4 regions of the Nostoc sp. DedSLP04 genome follow, and region 1 is predicted to be linked to each of the others. Evidence: riboswitches for the same ligand, from Rfam matches in the RefSeq annotation. Region 1 holds a riboswitch; each other region holds the start of a gene.
The links. A riboswitch is a leader RNA that binds a small molecule or an ion and turns the genes downstream of it on or off. The one in region 1 is predicted to bind cobalamin.
Positions count from the first base shown of each region.

Region 2: linked by a shared signal. The riboswitch ahead of RMX89_RS23425 (N-acetylmuramoyl-L-alanine amidase) and the one ahead of cobG (precorrin-3B synthase) in region 1 are both predicted to bind cobalamin.
Region 3: linked by a shared signal. The riboswitch ahead of RMX89_RS33005 (hypothetical protein) and the one ahead of cobG (precorrin-3B synthase) in region 1 are both predicted to bind cobalamin.
Region 4: linked by a shared signal. The riboswitch ahead of RMX89_RS21225 (DUF1636 domain-containing protein) and the one ahead of cobG (precorrin-3B synthase) in region 1 are both predicted to bind cobalamin.

Region 1 covers NZ_JAVRCL010000074.1:30,278-36,114, forward strand. Annotated here, with positions in the region: gene RMX89_RS29880 (LLM class flavin-dependent oxidoreductase) at 1-1,294, shown strand, start outside; cobalamin riboswitch at 1,472-1,603, shown strand; gene cobG (precorrin-3B synthase) at 1,577-3,313, shown strand; gene RMX89_RS29890 (precorrin-8X methylmutase) at 3,444-4,070, shown strand; gene RMX89_RS29895 (precorrin-2 C(20)-methyltransferase) at 4,073-4,777, shown strand; gene RMX89_RS29900 (metalloregulator ArsR/SmtB family transcription factor) at 4,859-5,185, shown strand; gene arsB (ACR3 family arsenite efflux transporter) at 5,381-5,837, shown strand, end outside.
Region 2 covers NZ_JAVRCL010000046.1:5,015-10,851, reverse strand. Annotated here, with positions in the region: gene RMX89_RS23460 (metal-sensitive transcriptional regulator) at 83-391, opposite strand; gene RMX89_RS23455 (energy-coupling factor ABC transporter ATP-binding protein) at 517-1,302, opposite strand; gene cbiQ (cobalt ECF transporter T component CbiQ) at 1,323-2,102, opposite strand; gene RMX89_RS23445 (PDGLE domain-containing protein) at 2,178-2,546, opposite strand; gene cbiM (cobalt transporter CbiM) at 2,577-3,329, opposite strand; gene RMX89_RS23435 (high light inducible protein) at 3,682-3,894, shown strand; gene RMX89_RS23430 (hypothetical protein) at 3,950-4,189, shown strand; cobalamin riboswitch at 4,335-4,488, shown strand; gene RMX89_RS23425 (N-acetylmuramoyl-L-alanine amidase) at 4,967-5,837, shown strand, end outside.
Region 3 covers NZ_JAVRCL010000102.1:5,940-11,776, reverse strand. Annotated here, with positions in the region: gene RMX89_RS33015 (ribonucleoside-diphosphate reductase subunit alpha) at 1-3, opposite strand, end outside; partial or broken gene RMX89_RS33010 (DUF4351 domain-containing protein) at 86-1,052, opposite strand; cobalamin riboswitch at 1,416-1,564, shown strand; gene RMX89_RS33005 (hypothetical protein) at 1,937-2,191, shown strand; gene RMX89_RS33000 (methyltransferase domain-containing protein) at 2,214-3,215, shown strand; gene cobW (cobalamin biosynthesis protein CobW) at 3,331-4,389, shown strand; gene RMX89_RS32990 (hypothetical protein) at 4,373-4,837, shown strand; gene RMX89_RS32985 (class I SAM-dependent DNA methyltransferase) at 4,856-5,716, shown strand; gene RMX89_RS32980 (hypothetical protein) at 5,722-5,837, shown strand, end outside.
Region 4 covers NZ_JAVRCL010000038.1:3,345-9,181, forward strand. Annotated here, with positions in the region: gene RMX89_RS21215 (PEP-CTERM sorting domain-containing protein) at 60-665, opposite strand; gene RMX89_RS21220 (cobalt-precorrin-6A reductase) at 755-1,492, opposite strand; gene RMX89_RS21225 (DUF1636 domain-containing protein) at 1,492-1,911, opposite strand; cobalamin riboswitch at 1,933-2,095, opposite strand; gene RMX89_RS21230 (SinI family restriction endonuclease) at 2,288-2,977, shown strand; gene RMX89_RS21235 (DNA cytosine methyltransferase) at 2,981-4,420, opposite strand; gene cobA (uroporphyrinogen-III C-methyltransferase) at 4,571-5,350, opposite strand; gene RMX89_RS21245 (sirohydrochlorin chelatase) at 5,347-5,837, opposite strand, start outside.

The DNA of each region.
Region 1 (5,837 bases):
ACACCCCGAAGCCCAAGCTAATGCTGGTTTGAACTTTCAGCATTATAAAAAGCTGGCACAGACGGCAGAACGCGGCAAATTTGACATGATCTTCTTTGCAGATGGTGTGGCTGTGCGCGATCGCAATCAAAGCGCCGACCTTTTGAGCCGGAATGGCAAACTCGTCCACTTTGAACCTCTTACCCTGTTGTCGGCTTTATCTGTAGTAACGGAAAACATCGGTTTGACGGCCACAGTATCGACCACCTACAACGAGCCTTATCACCTCGCCCGCAAATTTGCATCATTAGATTATCTCAGTGGTGGCCGTGCCGGTTGGAATCTCGTAACTTCTGCTACCGAAGCTGAAGCGTTGAATTTCAATCGGGAAAAGCACATGGAGCATACCCTACGTTATCAGCGTGCCAAAGAGTTTGTGGATGTAGTCACGAAACTCTGGGATAGTTGGGAGGACGACGCCTTCTTACATGATAAGGAATCGGGTATTTACTTCGATCCAAATAAACTGCACGTTCCCAACCACAAAGGCGAGCATTTTTCAGTACGCGGCCCGCTGAATGTGGCGCGTCCCATCCAAGGTTATCCGGTGATCATTCAAGCTGGATCTTCCGAGGATGGTAAGGAGCTAGCTGCACAAACGGCGGAGGTAATTTTCACTGCCCAACAGACCTTGGCAGAAGCTCAGGCATTTTATACAGATGTGAAGGGGAGACTGGCTCAATACGGGCGCTCACCTGACCATCTTAAGATTATGCCAGGTGTATTCCCAGTTATCGGCAAAACTGAGCAAGAAGCTAAGGACAAATTCGATCGAATTCAGGAGTTGATCGATCCGGTGGTCGGCTTAAATTTGCTTGGCTCAATGATCGGTGGATTTGACCTATCTGGCTATCCATTGGACGGGCCGTTGCCGGAGCTACCAGAGACTAACGGGGGTAAAAGCCGTCAGCAACTTCTGATTGACCTAGCTAACAGAGAGAATTTAACGATTCGACAGCTGTATTTGTCGATAGCTGGAGCGCGTGGGCATCGTCAGATTTTAGGCACACCAGAACAAATTGCCGATCAGCTAGAAGATTGGTTTGTCAATGGTGGGGCAGATGGCTTTAATATTATGCCGCCCTGGTTGCCCGGAGGATTGGATGAGTTTGTAGACTTGGTAATTCCTGAATTGCAACGTCGCGGTCTGTTCCGTACAGAGTATGAAGCAGGAACCCTGCGCGAAAATCTTGGTTTACCTCGTCCGGTAAATCAGTTTAGCAAAGTTGCTACTCGTGAAGCGGCGATCGCCTAACTTTTTCTAAAGCAAGTTTTGCAGCAAAAAGGCTCAAGCATTCCTGCCTGAGCCATAACTAAATTCAATTTATAGATTAGCTTCAAGAACTATATCTTTCGATCGGTAGTGGATCAGCTCAGTTAAAATTTATCACCATAGTAATGTAAGATAATTATCTGGATGATGTCTGGTTGATATCTATAACCTCAACAAAGTCTAAATTACTAAAGCTGAGAGTTGGGAAACTCCGGTGAAATTCCGGGACTGTGCCGCAGCTGTGATGGGATGACCCAAGTCAGAATGCCAACTCTCAGGATGTCCTCAAGACACACTCACCGTCTACTCCCTGCGTTGCACGGGGAAGGAGTTCTAAGTTTGGTTTCTAGATTTGCCACTTGTCCTGGCTTGTTTTATGCTACTCCTGCCGCAGATGGTATATTATCTCGCGTTAGAATACCAGGTGGAATTATTAGTAGTCAGCAGTGCCGTGCGATCGCAGATATAGCAGAACAGCACGGTGGCGGCTATCTAGATGTGACTAATCGAGCTAACCTACAAGTTCGTGAAATCCGCACCGGGATAAATGCTGAGGTTCTGAAATATCTACAAAATATGGGATTGGGTTCTGACAATACTGTTGTAGACCAAATCCGCAATATTATGACCAGTCCAACTGCTGGTATCGATCCCCAAGAATTAATCGACACTCGCCCTTTTGTCCAAGGTTGGGATGATTATATTGCTGCACATCCGGCGCTTTCGGGACTGTCGGCAAAATTTAGCGTTTGCTTGGATGGTGGTGGGATAATTCAGGTGTGCGATCGCTTGAATGATATCGCCTTTGTAGCTGTCTTACTTAACGATAATGTTTACTTTCGTCTCTATCTCAGTGTTGGTGAGAAGGGTCAACCGCCCAGCGATACGGGAATTTTGTTATCACCAGAAGACTGTTTGCCCGTCTTAGCAGCTTTAGCGGATGTCTATCTAGCTTATAGTCATACTACGAGTAAGCGGCGGCTACGTTTGAGAGAGTTATTGAATACTTTGGGTTGTGAAAATTATCTCCAAGAAGTTGAGCAGCGTTTACCTTTTTCTTTTTTGTACAGTGAAATAAGAAAAGATTTATTCCCCCAGCAAGGCAAGCTACGGTGTACACACAAGTCTGAAACAGTTCACTCATCTGAGTTTAAGCCTAAGTTTTACCCCTCCCTAACCCTCCCCTTGGAAAGGGGAGGTAACTGTATTTCTAGTTTCCCCCCAATACACGGGGGGATTAAGGGGGGTAATTCGATGTGTGTGTACACTGTAGAGGAAGGCAAAGAAGAAAAATATCAGCATATTGGCATTCATCCCCAACGTCAGCAAGGCTTATTTTACATTGGTGTTGTCTTGCCCCTTGGGCGATTGGAAAGTAGACAGATACGCGGTTTAGCAGATTTAGCAGCAAAATACGGTAGTGGAACTCTCAGGCTAACCCCTTGGCAAAATTTGCTCCTGACAGATATTCCTCAACGATGGGTTGCTGATGTCCAAAGTGAAATTGCTTTATTAGGATTAGATTGCTCTGCAACCAATATCAAGGGCGGATTAGTTGCCTGTTCAGGAAAAAAAGGTTGCGCCGCTTCTGCCACAGACACTAAAAGTCATGCGTTGGCATTGGCAGAGTATCTTAAAACTCGCGTTACTCTCGATTATCCAGTTAATATCCACTTCACTGGCTGCGAAAAATCTTGTGCCCAGCACAGCAAAAGTGATATCACTCTCCTCGGTGTCAGCATTGAAGCTGAAAATAGAACTGTGGAAGGCTATCACGTTTATGTTGGTGACAGCAATCAGAAATTCGGACGCGAACTATATCAATATGTAAATTTTGCTGAATTACCTACATTAATAGAGCGGATGCTATATGTATATAAAATTCAACGCCTAAATTCTGATGAGTCCTTTGGAGAATTTGCTAATCGATATCCAATAGCACAATTACAGCAGTTATTTAATAAATATTTAGAAAATGGAACCACAGATAAATACAGATGATTGATTCCTCCCTTTCTCTGACTCTGTGTTCTCTGCGGTTAATTAAATTAGGTATTCTTCTATTAAAAAAGAAGTATCTATACTAACTAACAAATCAATCCAAAATTTAAAATCTAAAATCCCAAATTGAATGCCCGACTATATCCGAGATGCCAACGAAATTTACCGTAATTCCTTCGCAATCATTCGGTCAGAAGCGAACCTAGATGTGCTGCCACCAGATGTAGCAAAAGTTGCTGTGCGTCTAATTCATGCCTGTGGAATGACGGATATTGTCACAGACTTGGGATATTCACCAACAGCAGTGCAATCCGCAAGAGCAGCACTGGCCGCAGGAGCGCCAATACTGTGCGATTGCCGAATGGTTGCTGATGGCGTTACCAGACGGCGGTTGTCTGCAAACAATCAAGTTATCTGTACCCTCAACGAGCCAGAAGTGCCAGAACTTTCCCAGCGTATGGGTACTACAAGGTCGGCGGCAGCTATAGAATTATGGCGATCGCACCTGGAAGGCTCAGTAATTGCAATTGGGAATGCGCCCACAGCCCTGTTCCGACTGTTAGAAATACTCGATGCAGGAGTGCCCAAACCTGCGATTATCTTGGGCTTTCCAGTGGGCTTTGTCGGTGCAGCCGAATCAAAAGCCGCACTGGCAGCAGATAGCAGGAATGTACCATTTTTAACCTTACACGGTCGGCGCGGTGGAAGTGCGATCGCGGCAGCAGCAGTTAACGCCCTGGCAACGGAGGAAGAATGAATATGCAACCTAAAGGTCGTCTTTATGGAATTGGTGTCGGCCCGGGCGATCCCGAACTATTGACCCTCAAAGCGCTGCGGTTACTACGTGCGGCTCCTGTAGTAGCTTATCAATCAGCCACAGATAAAGAAAGTATCGCTAGAGCGATCGTGGCGCAGTATCTTCCTGGCAATCAAATCGAGGTACTATTTCACCTCCCCCGCGCTTTGGAACCAGAAAAGGCAAAATCTATTTATGACCAGGAAATTGAACCAATTGCCGAGCATCTAGCAGCAGGTCGAGATGTCGTGGTACTGTGCGAGGGCGATCCATTTTTCTATGGTTCATTTATGTACCTGTTCACGCGGTTATGCGACCAATACGAAACAGAAGTTGTCCCCGGAGTTTCCTCGCTGATGACTTGTCCGGTAGCCTTGGGTGTACCTTTCACCTACTACAATGATATTCTCACAGTCTTACCCGCCCCGTTGCCAGCAGAAGAACTGACTACACATCTGCTAATGACTGATGCCGCCGCAATTATGAAACTAGGTCGTCACTTTACCAAAGTACGAGATATCCTGCATAAATTAGGGCTAGCGTCACGAGCAAGATATATTGAGCGGGCATCAACATCACAGCAACGTATCATCCCCCTAGATGAAGTCGATCCAGCCGAGGTACCCTATTTCTCAATGATTGTGATTCCCACCAAGAATCGACTATAGACTGACCTTTTCTTTTTAGTTAAGGTATTCTTTAACTGATGATTAAGACTTGACCATAAAGAAATACTTCAATAAAAGTTGATGGCTTCTAATAGCACCTTCACTCCTGATACGATCGCTGCTGGCTTTCATGCCCTGTCTGACCCCCTACGGATTAAGGTATTAGAACTGCTGCGCTCTCAAGAACTATGCGTCTGTGACCTGTGTGAACACCTGGGAACTACTCAATCTAAACTGTCTTTTCACCTCAAAACCCTGAAAGAAGCGGGTTTAGTTCGCGCTCGTCAAGAAGGGCGCTGGATTTACTACAGCCTCAATCTACCGCAGTTTGCTGTCTTAGAGCAGTATTTAGCAGAATTCCGCCGCTTTAGCCCCATATTACCTATTCGTCCCCCCTGCGATCCTTAAATATTCATCAATTTTTTTTGTAATATTTCGTTTAATTTTAGTTTTATAGGCATTGACAAATCAATTTTTTTTGAAATGATAGAGATATACTCTTGATATAACTCACGAATTTTAGATTTTCAATTTTGGATGTTGGATTGAATAATCTGAAATTCCTGCTCGAAGCTCCTGCATTTATGTATGGGGTTAATTGTAATGAACAAAAATACTTCAAAACGCCTCTCCTTTATTGACCGCTTCCTAACCTTATGGATTTTTTTAGCAATGGCTATTGGTGTTGGTCTAGGCTATTTCTTTCCTGGAGTAGAAGCCTTTATCAATCAGTTCCAGGTGGGAGCAACCAATATAGCGATCGCCATCGGGTTAATTTTGATGATGTATCCGCCCTTAGCCAAGGTGCGGTATGAAGAATTAGGGGATGTATTTCGCAACGGAAAAATTCTTGGTGTTTCACTAATTCAAAATTGGATTATTGGGCCAATTTTGATGTTTGCTCTGGCAGCTATCTTCTTACATAATTACCCAGAATACATGACAGGATTGATTCTGATTGGATTAGCCCGGTGTATTGCAATGGTAGTTGTGTGGAGTGACTTGGCACGAGGCAATACAGAATATACGGCTGGCTTGGTTGCCTTTAACAGCATCTTTC
Region 2 (5,837 bases), on a different contig from region 1:
TTGAATGAACAATCTCTAAAACCCTAACCATTTGCTAATAGCATCCAATTAGCAATAACTTCACTGCGTAGCAAACCTAAATCTAGGGAAAAAAGCGATCTAACACTGTCTTTAATGCTTCAATCTCAGTTTTAATATCTCCCTCTTGGGTAGTTCGAGCAACGGATTCCTTGAGATATTCATGTAAAATAATTCGACCAACTTGCTGAACTGCTCCTCGAACAGCAGCTATTTGAACCAATACATCCGGACAAGGACGACTGGCTTCAACCATATTCTTGACACCCCGAATATGTCCTTCAATACGGGACAATCGCTTCACCAAATCATTTAGAGATGCTTCACTGTAATTATGCTTTATATTAGATGAGTTTTCTTGATGAGAATCCATATAGCTATTTTTGGTTTTTGATGGGTTTGGAATTGATTAAGTAACAATTTACTACTAGCTGAAATCTAAATTACTGCTAAAAAATCTTGTTGGGTAGCAATTTCATATGACTGATTCAAACAAATTCACGCTCGTGGAGATGGACTGACAGGTGCATGTTCCAGCTGACAGTAAGGGCGGCTATAGCATAATGGTGACTCTAAAGCGTGCCTAACCAAGAACTCTGGATTGCTCATTACTTGTTCAGTTGCGCCATCGTACACAACTTGACCTTGACTGAGAACAACAGTGCGATCGCACAAATCCAAAGCTAAATCTAAATCATGCGTTGCAATCAGTTGTGTCAGAGGTAAACTGTGCAGCAGTTCGATTAATTGACGGCGAGAACGAGGATCTAATTGAGCCGAGGGTTCATCAAATACTAATATCTGCGGGTTCATGGCTAAAACTCCGGCGATCGCAATCCGTTTCTTTTCACCTCCAGATAAATTACCTGTATAGCGTTGCCCATACCATTGGGGATCGATATCAACTGCTGCCATTGCTTGCAGAACTCGCTGTTGTAATTCTTCACCTTGCACACCCATATTCATCGGGCCAAAAGCAACATCTTCCCAAACTGTTGTCATGAATAACTGATTATCAGGATTCTGGAACACCAAGCCGACAAAATTCCGAATGTTTCGCAAATTCTCAACAGTTAATGGCCATTGACCAATCGTTATCTGTCCCGACCCAGGCATGATAATTCCATTGAGATGTAACAGCAAGGTGGATTTTCCCGAACCATTAGCTCCGATTAATGCTACTCGCTCAGTTGCTTTGATAGACAAATTAATATCTCTCAAAGCCTGAGTTCCGTCAGGATAGATATAGCTAAGATTTTGAATTGATATTGGATTATGGTGCATTGAGACAATACGAACAAATATTATTTCCGCCAGTAAATAGCCTGACCTAGTAGTACCAAAATTACAGTCAAACTCAAAGCTACAAAATCTCGCTGTCCCCCTGACGAAACTTTTTCCATCATCGGTGGTACTCCTTGATAACCTCGTGATAGCATCGCCTGATAAACCAGATTTCCCCGGTCATAAGTGCGGATAAACAACGCTCCAATCATGTTACCGACAATTAAACGTATCGAGCGATTGCTGTTCATCAGGTTTCGGGACTCGGCTGCTCGACGCATAGCGTTAAACTCGCCAATTAATATGCTGATATAGCGATACATAGATGCCAGAATTGCTACTAGTAGTGGTGGAGTTCTCAATTCAAGTAGGGCATGAAGCAGCGCCGTTACTGAAGTTGTTAAAGTCAATAAGTTCAGTATCAAAAGTGATAGCAATGCTTTAAGCGTCACACTACCCAAAATAGTCAGCCCCACTGTTGTAATCTGTAGTGGCCCCCAAGACCATAACACCTCGCCACCACCTCGAAATAAAGTACCCAACAGAACAACACCAATAAATGTGAACTCTACTGCCAAGCGTTTGAGCAGTATTGGTAAGGTGACTCGACTTAGCAAGAGTAGGCTGACTAAAGCTAATCCATAAATAGCCCAAGTCCACCAATGCCCATCTGGGGTAAGGACAGTAGCAAATACAAACAACAATGTGCATAGTATCCGGGTACGGGGAGCAAGTTTGTGCCAGGGAGTAGCCTGTTTACTATCGATATCTACTACAAATGCTCCAACGTGCAGCAGCATGATGTTAAGTTCCCACTTAAATCAGTTATCAGTTATCAAGCGTTCCAATCTCCAGCACCCAGTCCCCACTCCCTTTTACTCATCTGAGTCTGAATAGCCATCATGCTCTGTGGAAGGTGAAGTTGAACCGCGCACAACTAGTTTGCCAATCCCCCAAGCTAAACCGAAAGTTGCTAAGGTTCCGATTAAACCAGCTAAGGGAGTGGCGATCGCTTCTGGTACACCTCTGAGGGCATACTCATCAAATATGCCGTAAAAGGGTAACTTCCGAGCTGGCGTATCTTCATGTGCCTTGCTGTCAAATTTGAGGTCTTGTGAAACTCTATCGAGTCCGTCTGGATTTTTGCTAGCCAGTGGTGAAAGGAAAATTGCAATTAGCAGGGCAATACCTAAGCCAGCAATGACAAAGGCACGGTTACGCGATCGCGAGAGGTTGCTACTCATAAGCGTTCACTCCTGATTCAATAAATACCTTTAATACCGAGATAGGGGACGAGAGACAGGTGATTTCGTTTGACGGGGGGGATCGTAAAGTAGCTCAGGTCGAGTCCGCCAGATGAAACTAAGTGCTATTACAGTAATCAGCGCCTCGCCAATGCCAATGAGAACGTGCCAAGAAGCCATCGCGGTAAAAGCTACCGCCAGAGGAACTGTTCCAGAGATAGCAAGTTCCAAGGCACATACAATTGAAGCTACCACTACACTTGTCCAGGCTGCGATCGCCGCTGCAATCACTACTCCAGATAAGCGATCGCGCCCGATAGCAAATCTCACTGTGCGATAGAGATAGTAACCACCAAATGTACCGATTAATCCCATGTTAAAGATGTTGGCTCCTAACACTGTCAGTCCACCATCCTGAAACAGAACGCCCTGGACAATGAACACTGCAACCATCACTAGCGAACCAGCCCACGGCCCTAATAAAGCTCCGGCTAGTGTTCCACCCAAAAGGTGACCAGAAGTGCCCCCTGGAATTGGAAAATTAATCATCTGTGCTGCAAAGATAAATGCTGCACAAACTCCCATTAAAGGTACAGCTCGTTCTTGGTATTCTGCCTGTGCCTGCCTAATAGCTAGTGCAATTAGACCGATGGCAATTATCCAGGTGATAAGGATAACGGGTAGATTCAAAAAGCCATCCGGAATATGCATAGCTAAATGCGGCTGTATTATCCAGTACAGCCAGCCGAAGGACGAAATACCCGTGAACGCTACTGTGTCCATATTTAATAAGTGTCTTTTGCAGCCAGATTATTTAAGGGTCTAATTTTTCAGTAGACCATGTATTTTGGATCAACTTCAATCCGGTAGGGGGGCATATCAAGTGCAGTGCGATGACCTACGGTCGGTCGTAGACCATCGCCTACGGCGGGCGAAGCAGCGCCATCGGAGTAACGGCAGCAACATGAAAAAATGATGCTTACAAACGAACAATAATTGCTTTCTTTTCACAGATACGGTATCTACGACTTAATTTAGTACGGTTCGCCACACTTAATTGTTTTGTCAAGTACTTGCAAATATTATTTACATAACGTTATATTTAGTTACATAAACCAGCGAAGGAAAAAAAGACATGACTAGCAAAGGTTTCACCATCAACGAACTCGGTCAACTTGACAACTTTGCAGTTGAACCAAAGGTTTATGTAGACCAAACTCCAAGAGTTGGCTTTACCGAGTATGCTGAAAAACTCAATGGTCGTTTGGCAATGATTGGTTTTGTCTCACTCATCGCTTTTGAAGTAATCACCGGACACGGCCTGATTGGATGGCTGACTAGCTTGTAGATAATTTTGACTATTCAAAAATTACATTCAAATAGAACATTCAGTGAGGAGAGTTATGAGAACTGATTTTGACTTCCCTAAAAAGGATTTAATTGGCCCCGTTGTTTTTCGACCTGATTTCACCAACTTTGAGAAAATCAATCTCAACCAAGCTTGGTCATTGTTTTTCACCGCAGGTCAAGACGACAAAGTGCTGGGAAAAGAAATTGAATTAGGTAAGTTTTTCACTAACCTTTTAATTGCTGTGGGAGTAACGGGAATCCTTTGGGGAACTTTCTTCAGTAATTTGGGATAAGCAATTGTGTAAGCGTATTCAATTGAATAAATTCACTAGAAGTCTTGGTTATGACAACCAAGACTTCTTTAATGTCATGAAATCTTCAAATAATCGTGACTGTTAACTAAAATTTGCTCTTGTATTATTTTCCTCACCATGCTATATAATGGGTCGATTAGTCGGTTCTAGTGGGGAACAGCCACTAGAGGAAACGGGGAAAGTCCGGTGTGAATCCGGCGCTGTCCCGCAGCTGTAATGAGATTGTGTTCAAACATCCTCTCAAAGTCAGAAGACCCGCCGATGTTAACACACCTAAAAAATCTGCGAGGTACAGATGTTGCAAAATTTTCTCTACTCAGAGTTAAGACTAATATCATCCATCGTTTTTTGTATCTGCGTTAGTAAAAGTCCATAGGTAGTGGATTTTACCAAACAACAATCGCGATATCAAAAGCAAAAATATACAGCTATCAACTATACCTTGCGAAAACTCAGCATGGCTAATGTTTAAATAAAATTTATTTAAGTTGATTCAACTGTAATTAACTCGATTAAAGATTCGAGTGTTTTTGCTAGATTTTTGAATAGTTGTACGCAAAATTTCCAAAAATTTTGTAATGTTTTGAGCAAACAAAATTAGAGAGTGTGAGTAATATTTAAAGCAATTTAGTTGCATTTAAATACCCAGCTAAACGGACACTTAGCAGCAAAGTATTTCTGCTGGGTTACTACTGGTGTGAGTAGAAGTAAATACAAATTGTCTTATGTTATAAAATCGAAACAGGAGAGTACTCTGTGAAAATACACTGGTTGCTACCCAGTACAATATTAAGTATTGCCATACTCACATCTCCCGCACTTGCTGCAAAACTAGAATCTTGGCGATTTGATGGTGTCTCCAAGCAGCTGGAATTTACGACTGATGATGCTGTACAACCCCAGGCACAGTTAATTTTTAATCCCACTCGTTTGGTAATTGATTTACCTGGAACTACTTTAGGAAAACCTAGTTTTACTCAATCTGTAGGTGGTGCAATTCGTGCTATCCGCTTTGGACAATTTGACGAACAAAAGACTCGCATAGTTGTAGAACTGAATTCAGGTTACACTCTCGATCCACAACTTGTAAAATTTACATCAAGAACTGGCAATCAATGGGTAGTACAGTTACTATCGCCAGAACGGGTAGAGACAACATCATCTGCAAGTGGAATTTACAGTGTGGTGACTGATAGAAAAGTTGCACAAACGACATCGCAGACAAATATTATTGAAAATTTACTAGTCACAGGAGATGGATTTTTTATCCGCACTCATGGCAGTAATCATTCACAAATTGAGGTAAATCGCAGCGAGAATCGTAGCGTTATAGATATTAATATTAAAGGTGCAACTTTATCGCCTAGTCTGCAACAACAGCAGTCGATCAACCGATACGGTGTCAACAGCATTCAATTTACTCAACTACAAACTGCAATACCCACCGTCCGCATGACCTTACGCATAGACAAAAATAGTCCTGATTGGCGGGCAACGGTTAGTGGTAGCGACGGTATAGTACTGTTACCTGATAATGGAGTAATCAAGTCACAACAAAGCAATAATCAACCTGACTCAGTTACCCAATTACCTACTTCCCCTTCCACAATTGAGTCTGTAGAATTGG
Region 3 (5,837 bases), on a different contig from region 1:
CATACAAGATGTGTTGATGAATTGTAGAAAAATAATTGCAAAAATGAAAAATAATTGTTAACTAGGTTTGGTAAAAAAACATTTTCTATGTTGTTTGATTTGCTGACAACCAGTTAAGTAAATCTTCAATAGCTGTAAAATCCAATAAAGCTTCACCAAGTGATTCTAATTGCTCTAAAGAAAGAGTTTGAATGCGCTCCCGAACCTCTTGAGGTAACTCCCCTACCTGTTTTTGTAGTTGCTGTATTACAAGAGTTTGTCCTTGTTCCTGCTTTCCTTCTTCCTTCCCACGCTCGTAGCCAATGCGTTCGCCTGTGGTAATGTAGCTCATAGTCCGCTCCTGTTCAAATTGCTTAAACTCTTGCCAAAATTCTGCTTCCAAGGCTTTTGGTAAAATCATAACCCAATCAATAAATCGGTATAGGTTACGAATGTCCCTTTCCTGTAATCCTAATTCATACAATCGGCGAATTAAGCTAAATTTCCAAGTTTTACGTTCTCCTGGCTTTTTACTTGTTTGCTGTGTTTTCAAATGCGCCATGACTACGGTTGTAAATGGATTGTCACTGGCTTCTAATTCTGCCCAATTATTTTGATAATCTAATAGCTTGACGATGCCAAATTCAAAGTTAAGCCTGGTATCGGGGTAATTATAACTATATTGATTTGGTCGCCATGTCAGGTCAGTATCGCACAAAATCGCCAAACTAATGGCAGGTTTGGCAAATCTATCAAAAATTCGTAGGTTGTAGGAAAACATTCTTTCTGCAAAAATGTCTTCTGATTTTGCCTGAATTTCTACATGGATTAATAGCCAAATTTCTTTATCCTTGAATTTGCCATACTTTGACTAATTTATCTGCATATCGCCTACCAAGTTCTCCTTCACGAGCTATTTGCTGAAATTCCTTATCGAGAAATTCGTGGGGACGTTCCCAATTAATTAATGCTGCTGTTTGGGGGAAGAAAAATTGCATTCCTTGGGGGAAGTAAGCTTCTAAAATTTCTTTCCACGGACTATCATTATTTGCTCTTTCAAGTTCCTCAGTCATCAGTTGATTGGTAGATGGTGGACTGACAAATAAAAAATTTCGGACTTACGCCCAATTTGCTAACTTTTCTCTTTTTAGGCTTCGCCAACGAGAAAGCGGTTCGGTATGAGTTTCGCGAACGATAAATTAAGCTTTTTAACAATTTTTACGTAAGTCCTGAAAATGGTCTGTGGGACAATGCCAGCGCTATGTCAGCAAACGCTGGCAACCCGAAAAAGTTTGTTAGGTTGAAAAATTTCTATAAGAATTGCCCACTAAAAATCCAGAGCAAGTTTTGGTAAAGAATGAGACTTGCCCCGATTAATGACGAATGCCAGTATAGATCGACCATTGATTTTTATGCAAGCAAATCACAGTTGTGTTAGTATTCAGATGAATCTCGGTTCTAGTGGGGAACAGCCACTAGAGGAAAGGGGGAAAGTCCGGTGTAAATCCGGCGCTGTCCCGCAGCTGTAATCAAGGCTATGCAAGCCTTGTGAGTCAGAATGCCCGCCGAAGGTGACTTATAAATTTTGTACATCTGCGAGGCACAGATAAGTATTTTTATGAAGATTTCTACAACTACTCAGCTTTACGTTCTTATAGCCCCACATATCAAGACGCTACAGATTACGACTTTCTATGAGAGGGTAAGCGATTAATTTCCGATACAAGTTGTGTCTTTATATGCAGCGATCGCTATCAGCCACTCCCGATGAGAGTATCGCTTGAAATATAGTCACAGCAACAAAAAAACTCTGTATTAACTAACAGATAGAAGTTGTTCAAAACAGGTAAGAAATGGCGTGTATGACGTACATACCCCTGTGACAATACTGAACAAATACTTTCCCAATCACGCATAGAAATTGCTAAGTTACTAAATTCTTACTCGGTTAATTATCATGCCGAAATTCTATCTTCACCGAACTGGGAAGATTCCTACTGCTATTCATCCCTTTGTCAAACAAACGGCTCTCCCTCAAGGCAAATACAAGCCCAGTCTACTGCAAGGGAAAATTATTCAAGATGTTCAAAACATTGCAATGTCGATGTATCGGATGATTTATATTGCGATTGCCGACCTTGGGCGGTTAAGATATCGCGCGTCTAATTCGGGACGAGCAGCAATGAGCAAACCGTTAGATCGACTCAAATAGGTGTACAGGAGCGTTCAAAAAAATGTCAACTTTATTATATTTTATAATTGGTTTTTTTGTGCTTTTAGTGATTGGAATTGCGGCTTATCTCCTGACTGCCCGCAAGTATCAATCCTCAACCACAGTCGCCAATTCCTACGATCAATGGACACTTGACGGCATTGTAGAGTTTTATTGGGGGGAACACATTCACCTCGGTCACTACGGTTCGCCACCGCGAAGTAAGGATTTTTTAGCTGCTAAATCTGATTTTGTCCATGAAATGGTGAAATGGGGTGGAATAAAAAAATTACCTCCTGGTACTACTGTCTTAGATGTTGGCTGTGGGATTGGGGGTAGCAGCCGGATTTTAGCGCGGGATTATGGGTTTGCTGTCACAGGGATTACGATTAGCCCACAGCAGGTAAAGCGTGCCCAGGAGTTAACACCCCTTGGGCTAAACGTCCAGTTTGCGGTCGATGATGCAATGGCATTGTCGTTTACAGATGCCAGTTTTGATGTAGTCTGGTCGATTGAAGCAGGCCCCCACATGCCAGATAAAACCGTTTTTGCCAGAGAATTAATGCGGGTGCTAAAGCCTGGTGGAGTGTTGGTTGTAGCTGACTGGAATCAGAGGGATGACCGCCAAAAGCCGCTAAATTTTTGGGAGAAATCAGTAATGCGGCAACTGATCGAGCAGTGGTCTCATCCAGCTTTTTCCAGTATTGAAGGCTTTTCTGAGCTTTTGGCGGGGACAGAATTAGTTGATGGGGAGGTAATTACGGCAGACTGGACTCAAGAAACCCTTCCTTCTTGGTTCGATTCGATTTGGCAAGGAGTGGCTCGACCAGAGGGATTGGTGCGTTTTGGACTGTCTGGTTTTGTCAAGTCTGTGCGCGAAGTACCGACGCTTTTACTAATGCGTTTGGCGTTTGGTGCAGGGTTGTGTCGATTTGGAATGTTCCGCGCTGTGCGGGCAAACTCACGCACAGAATTGATGGACAGAAACTTTGCCAACCAAAATCCCTCAAGCTTGATTAGGTAGTGATCGCAATTAGTGATGAATATTTGGATTTTAACGCTGGCAACATTGCATGATATCTGCGGTTAAAACTTTTTTCTTGCGATCGCAAGATTAATCAACAAACGACACACTTTATATGCAAAAAATTCCCGTCACAGTAATTACAGGATTTCTCGGCGCAGGAAAAACGACGTTAATTCGCCATTTACTGCAAAACAATGAGGGACGACGCATTGCTGTTTTGGTAAATGAATTTGGGGAAATCGGAATTGATGGCGAACTTTTGCGTGATTGCCGAGTTTGTGACGATGAAGAAGATTCCAACAGTAATATTGTTGAACTCACCAACGGTTGTCTGTGCTGTACGGTGCAAGAGGAATTCCTCCCCGCGATGCAAGAATTACTTCAACGACGCGATCGCCTTGACTGTATGTTAATTGAAACCTCTGGACTAGCACTACCAAAACCATTAGTGCAAGCATTTCGCTGGCCGGAGATTCGCACAGGCGCTACAGTGGACAGCGTAATTACTGTGGTGGACTGTGAAGCTTTAGCAACTAATCAATATGTAGGCGATTTAGCAGCCCTCTTAGCACAACGACAAGCCGACTCTAGCCTAGAACACGAAACACCTATTGAGGAACTGTTTGAAGATCAGCTGGCTTGTGCTGATCTAGTATTGCTGACTAAGAGCGATCGCGTTGATGAAAAAACGCAAGTTAGGGTGCAAGAATGGCTAAAGCAGAACTTATCCCCTGGTGTAAAAGTCATTCCTTGTCAGGATGGTAAAATCAGTGGCGATGTGTTGCTTGGTTTCAACGCTGCGGTAGAAGACAACTTAGATAGTCGTCCCAGTCACCACGACAACGAAGCTGAACACGAACATGATGAAGGGATTAATGCAGTACAACTACTTTTAGACCAAGCATTTGAGCCGTCTGTCTTAGTCAAACGCTTGCAAACATTGGTGCAACAGCAAGAAATTTATCGAATTAAGGGATTTGTAGCAGTTCCGAACAAAGCCATGCGTCTAGTATTACAGGGTGTCGGTAATCGATTTGACTATTTTTACGATCGGACTTGGCAACCCCACGAACCCCGTCAAACGCGATTAGTGTTGATTGGACGAGAGCTTGAGCAGGTTCGCATTGAATCATTGGTGTTGGGGGAGGAAGTCAATGCGACCATCCAATAGTGTTTGGCAAGGAAATTTTGGCTACTGGCAAAACAACTTTATCCATAATAATCTCCTGGTAATCGGTTACACAGGATGGAAAGGATTTCAGTCATTTGGGCGGGGAGTTGTTATTTGTGATGTGGATACTAAAGTTACTCACCCTACAAATACAAGTCTTGATATAGTTCCCTTCACCCTGCAATTTCTACCCTCCGATTTGATTGGGTTTTACTTACGTTCGTTTCAAGATTGCGGATTTATATCACAATCAATCTGCTCATCGATGATTTCATCAATTTCCCCCGCGATCGCAACATACAATCCCTATCAAGATATTCTTCTGGTGCTAAAGGCTGAACCTCAGATTGAGGTTAATTTTTTACACCAACTAAAAATTACTCCACCCGATTGCTACGAACAAGTTTGCAAGCGATGGTCAGAATTTAAACCAAGCTTAATGCCCTAATACTTACTTTAGTCCTCAATGCTCAAGCCAAAATCAAGCAATATTCCCAAAGCAACTCGCTACCAAAATGCAGCGATAGATTATTACATGGGACTCACAAATTCCGACTATCTCCATTACGGGTATTGGGAACCACTACCTACTCATGGTGAAGAATTAACTCTAACTCGTCTGCGTGTGGCGCAGGAAAGCTATGCAGCCAAACTTTTGAGTTTTATCCCACAAGGGATAAAAACTGTGCTTGACGTAGGCTGCGGGATTGGTGGTAATGCAGCATATTTGTGCTCACGCGGTTTCAGTGTTGAGGGATTAGCACCCGACGCACTCCAGCAAGAGAGATTTATTCAAAATACCAACGGTCAAGTACCTTTTTACTTAACGAGATTTGAAGATTTTCACAAATCATACTCCTACGACTTAATTCTGTTCAGTGAAAGCAGCCAATATATTGCTGCTCTCGATTTAGCTCAAGGTGCGGCTCGTTTATTAAGTAATGGTGGCTACCTGCTGCTTGCAGACATGATGCGTTTCGATGCCGAATACCAAGAAGGTATTTTTTCTAATTGTCATATCGCCAGTGAGCTTCAAACCGCGTTGATACAGACTGGATTCAAGTTAATTAAGACTGAGGACATCTCCACTCAAGTTGCACCAACGATTGACTTGTGTGTTGATAACTTCCGTACTTTTGGGCTGACTACAGTTAAATATATTGCTGATGTTGTGGCGATCGCACTCCCACCATTATACTCACTCGGTCGTTGGGCATTTAAGCGCTGGCTAGAAAAGTTAGTTGTCGAGGGATTAGCAGCACGCGCAATTTTTGAGAGCTATTTATGTTATGAAGTTCAACTCTGGCAGTTATCAAAAGGAGTTTAATCGAAATGACCCCAGAAATAAACACCCAAGATTGGCAACAAGCTTTTATCGCCACCAATATATTAGCAATTGGTTACAACGCTTGGGTCGGTTATTTAGGAGGAGACCGTGGTGTCGTGAT
Region 4 (5,837 bases), on a different contig from region 1:
CATCTAAACGCGTAGCAAGATCCCTGTAAAGGTACAATTTTGAATTGTTATTAATGGTTTTAGGAAACTTTTTCGAGCTTCTTCTGAGTAATTTTGGATAGATTGTGGCCTTTGAGTAATGAAGGTGCGCCAACAAGAGTACCTAGAATGAGCAGGCTAAGGATAGAAGTGGGTTCAGAAACAGTGACTATGGTTGCAGAAAAACTAATAGGTAACTCACTATCTTCTAATCCTAAATTTTCAAAACCTGGTATGATTGGCGGCGCAGAAAATACCTCTAAATAACCTGGTGTCGGCAAAAAACTCGCAAAAAATGGACTAGAATAGTTTCCTCCCGAAGTGGAATATCCAAAACCATCACCTGTTAACTGCTGAGTATTAAGACTAATTAAATTATCAACATTAAAAGGTTCGTTTCCTGGGATTGGAGTTCCAGCGGGTTGCAAACCAGTAATTGTTTCACCATTTCGCGTACCAGTAATTCCAGTAATTGAGTAAAAACCCAAATCGTTTGGGGTGTCATTAGTAGTGAAAGTACCATTCGCCTCTATGCCAGTACCAGAATAATTCCAACTCCAACTTAAAGCAGAAGCAGCTGGCATTGTCCCGAAAACTAATCCAGATGTGGTGGCGAGGGCTATGGCAGATAAAGCTAGATTTTTCATGGAAGTCGTTACTGCGATCGCGGATCTTGTAGGAGGTTCCCGTGTATTATACGGAAGGAAAGATAGTATTATCAATCTTGGCTATTTCCTCAGCAGCGATCTAATAACCACGCCAAAGCGGCATCAACATTATTAACCTGCTCCCCTGGCGGTATCGCTGGACGATTCACCATCACAACCTTCACGCCCAGTTCTCGCGCGGCAATAATCTTGGGCTTTGTGGCATCGCCACCGCTATTTTTGCTGACGATGGTATCAATGTTATTTTCAATCAGAATTTTTCTTTCATTATTGAGGGTAAAAGGGCCGCGATCGCACAATACCATCCCCGGCGGTACTAAAGCATCTTCGCCAGGAGGGTCAATCATCCGCATCAAAAACCAAATTTTCTCCAAATGAGCAAAAGCGGCGAGTTCCTGTCTACCAACTGTCAAAAATACCCGCTGTGCCTGATTTTGCAGCGCGGTTGCTGCGGCTGCAACGCTGTCAACTTCAATCCAGCGATCGCCACTTTCTTTTTCCCAAGGCGGACGGATTAACATCAAACGGGGTACTGCAACTTCCGTTGCCGCATCTGCCGCATTGAAGGAAATCTGACTAGCGAAAGGATGGGTTGCATCAATTAATAAGTCGATTTGCATGACTCGCAGATAGCTAGCCAATCCAGCCGCACCCCCGAAGCCTCCAACCCGTAAATCGCCCAGTGGTACTGACGGTTCGCGGGTACGGCCAGCTAAAGAGGTGATTACTTCTAACCCTTGGATAGTCGCAACTTTGGCAGCTAGTTCTGCTGCATCGCCCGTCCCACCCAGAATCAAAACGCGCATCATTTAGATAACGGTGGAATCTTTGCTAAAATCCCCTTTTTCAGAGCTTCTGGACGCTCTGACCAAGGCAGCAAACCATCTGCTTTAGCATAGTATTGACTAGCACATTCCAGTACCGCAGAGGCACTGCCATCAACAGCTAAATCACCAAATAAATATGTTAATTTGCCTTTGGCACTAAAGGCGACTACACAAGAACGATTACAAGCACTCATGCATTCAACTTCTTGAATTGGGAATCGATCTCGTAACTCCCAATCTTGTGCCAACTGCTGAAGTTGGTGTAGAAGTTTTTCACCACCACTTTCACCTAAGCGTTTTCCATTTTGCCAAACACTGGCACAGGTTTTGCAAACAAATAAAGTATGTTCAACAACATCCAAGGGATTAGTTGGGGAAATATTTACAGTAGTAGTCATCTGTACCTCGCAGATATGTGAAACTAATAAATCGATTTCGGCGGGCATCCTGACTCACTCAACTTGAGATTTTCTTTAATCTCAAATTGGTTCACAGTTGCGGGACAGTGCCGGATTTGCACCGAACTTTCCCCGTTACCTCTGGTAGCTGACTCCCACCAGAACCGAACAACCTTATCGATCGTACACTAAAGTTATCGGAGAATACGAAACAATAGGCTTTTTGTCAACCATCAAACTGGACGGCAACCAGATAAAATACTGTGCATCTTTACTACTTGTCCAATAACTGCGATCGCAGGCGCACTATAATCCAGTTTGCTCTACCTCAACTGTATTGAAATTGACCGATAGCCTTTAATAATTTCAGGAACCTATGTCGGAATTTATATTTAATTCAGCAGAAATTGCAAAGAAGGCAATGGATAGTGTTGATCCATCACTTAGCGATAAATTTACAATGGTCATACGATTTCTTTCGGATAACCCTGCTGCGGCTTCACCGCGAAAAGGTAAAAATCAGCCTATCGTCGGGACAGAAGAATATATTATTGCCAGTGCTACAAATTTCAAAACAGGTCGTGACCCAAGAACACCCTTGCCACCTAGTACAATACCGGATGAAATGGTAAGTATCATCCTGAATAAGTATTTTGAAGTTCCGTATGAGGAATTGGGAAAAGCTGAAGAATTGCACCGTCTATCAATGGGGGCAGAGAACATTGTAGGGGATTTGCTAGAAAGGTACGTTGCGACAGTTATTGAACCGCATGGATGGATATGGTGTTCTGGTTCTATAGTTAAAGCAGTTGATTTTATATATTTTGATAACAAAAATGTCTGGCAATCGCTACAAGTAAAAAATAGAGATAATACTGAAAACTCTTCTTCTGCCGCTATCCGTAAGGGAACCCCAATTAAAAAATGGTTCCGAACTTTTTCTAAAAAAAAGGGGGACAACTGGGCTAAATTCCCCTCATTGGAAGGAAAAGAAGAGCTTTCAGAAGAAGGCTTCAGATCGTATGTTGAAAAATACCTTGCTGCTTTAAGAGAGATAAAGTCCTAACTCTTATACAGTATATGCTGTTGCTGTAAAAAGCGAACTTTGGATCGGTTTTATCTCTTCTAACGACTCACTAATTTTAGCTTCCCATAAAACATCATCGTTACCTTTATAACGTGAAAATGGGAAGTTCAAAGGGGGATGTTTTATCTTACCACTCATGTGTGCAAGGATCGCTTTGCCTATTGCTTCTCCAAAACCGACAGGTACAGCATTCCCTATCTGCCGATATTGCTCGATGAGGGAACCACATACGACCCAACTATCTGGAAATTGCTGAATACGTTTATATTCCTGAATACTTAACGGGCGCAGATGTTCTGGGTGACAGATATCCGTTGCTGGCATGGCTGGAGATGTCACTAAAGTACAGCTTGGTCTATCCCATGACAAGCGTCTAAAGAAACCAGTTTTCCCTCCACCTGAGTAATAGGATTTACCTAATGCTTCTTTCTGCAATTCTTCAGGTAGATGTTTCCAGTATTGACCCTCTTTTAACATTCTGTAATACTTTAGCCTCCCTTCTGGGAAATCGATATACTCTGCCTCACTTTGGCTTAAATCTGCAATAGATTCACGTAGGGTTATCCACCGATCAAGACCAAAATCACCACTTTCTGAATGTGTGGGGTATAAATAAGGAACTTTTTTCTTTCCACGATGGCAGATCATGACCACTCTTTCCCTAATTTGGGGGACACCATAATTTGCCGTGTTGTATAAGTTAAAACTGATACTGTAACCACCTTTACGAAGTTCATTCACAATATATTTCAAAGCACCACCTGGCATTTCTTCTCTGGATAAGGGAACACAGCCGCTTCCTCTTTCTGAGTGAGGGCGGTGCAGTAATGGTGCTGAAAGAAAACCTCTTACATTCTCGATGACGGCGTATTTTGGGCTTATTTCTAAGATAAGTTCAATGTATTTTAAGAATATATTGCCCCTCTCATCTTTGAAACCACGCCTTGCCCCTGCTGTGGAAAAAGCTTGGCAGGGTGGCCCGCCTAACATAATATCTACATCTTCTTTGGCTAGTTTGGCACGATCCAGGATATCCTGAGCAGTGTAAGACGCTATATTCCCCAAAAGTGCAATATCTGGCTTGTTTGCAACTATGGTCTGTCGGCAGTGCTTATCCACCTCACACGCAAGGGAAATTTCGATACCTGCTTTCTCAAAACCAAGATCCAGTCCCATAGCGCCTGAGAAAAAAGAAATGGCTTTAACTGCTTGGTGATGGTTTTCCTTGCTCGTCCTATCTACAGGATAATTTCCCTTGATCCGGTTAATGTAATCTTCAACTGCCTCTGGCTCCATAACCCACACTTTCCCTACCTGCTGTCCCTTGATATCCCCACTACGCAATAGAGTACGAACCCTTTGCTCAGAAATACCTATTTTTGAAGCTGCTTCCTTTGTGGACAAATAGGGAGAGTTTTTCATTTCGCACTCGAAACTTTTTTTATACCATTGTCATCATTATTAAGCGGTTATGTCAACCGCTATTAAGTATAGAGATAAGTATTTGCACCGACCGTTTGCGAGAATGATTTTATGTGCAGGTCAAATGTTGGACAACCTTCAAACCAACCATCAAACTGGACGACAATTAGACAAAATACTGTGCATATTTACTACTTGTCCAATGACTGCGATCGCAGGCGCACCAAATCCAGTTTCCTCTACTTGCGTGACTATTGTTTCTAATGTTCCAATCAATTCTTCTTGTTCTGGGCGCGTACCCCAGCGCACCAAAGCAATCGGCGTTTCTAAATTCAACCCAGCCGTAATTAATTCTTCCACAATATAAGGCAGATTGTGAATTCCCATATAAATTACAATGGTTTCGGAACCGTGAGCGATCGCACTCCAATTTACTTGCGGTCTATACTTACCCGCCGCTTCATGACCAGTTACAAATGTCACCGATGAACTATATAGCCGATGCGTCAAAGGAATACCTGCATAAGCTGCTGCTGCAATTCCCGAAGTGATACCTGGCACAACTTCCGTTGATATTCCAGCTTTGACTAATTCTTCCATCTCTTCGCCACCGCGACCAAAGATAAAGGGATCGCCACCCTTGAGCCGCACTACAATTGCACTATCCTGCGCTTTATCAATCAGCAATTGAGTTGTTTCTGACTGCAACAACGAATGTCTCCCAGCACGTTTACCAGCATTAATTTGCTCGGCTTGGGGATTAATCATTGCCAAAATTGCCGGACTCACCAAGGCATCGTAGATGACTACATCTGCACATTCCAACAAACCTTTTGCCTTCAAGGTAATTAGTCCTGGATCTCCTGGCCCTGCACCGACTAAATAAACCTTTCCTAAATACTTGTTTTTTTGTGTCATTGTGCGGTTCATCTATCTATTAAATCCCAAATTAGCTCGGCTAATTCTGCACTTGCTCCCAGTGGCTCTGCCAATTGGAAATTCACCGCAGAAAATTGTAATTTTAGTTCCTCTATTGAGGTGGCGATCGCATCGGTTATTCCACCAGCGAATAAAAAGTATGGCAGAATTGCAATTTCCCGATAACCAGCATCCACCAATTCTTTCACCCGTGATTCTAAACTAGGAGGCCCAGCCCAATAAGCAGTCACGGCTGGCAAACTCGCCGCCATTGCTTCCACAGTTTCTTTAGAACCTGGGCGACGGCTACCATGAGCTAAGAGAATCCATGCTTCTGCTTTCATAGCAGCTATTTGTTTTGCCAGCAATTTCTCTAAATTAGGGTGAGAGCCTAAATATGGTTGCAATTCAATGATGATATCTTGACCAGCAGCCTGTTGGGCGAGTGCTACTTCGGCAGGAATATCTGTCATCACATGGACTCCCGGCAGTAGAAATA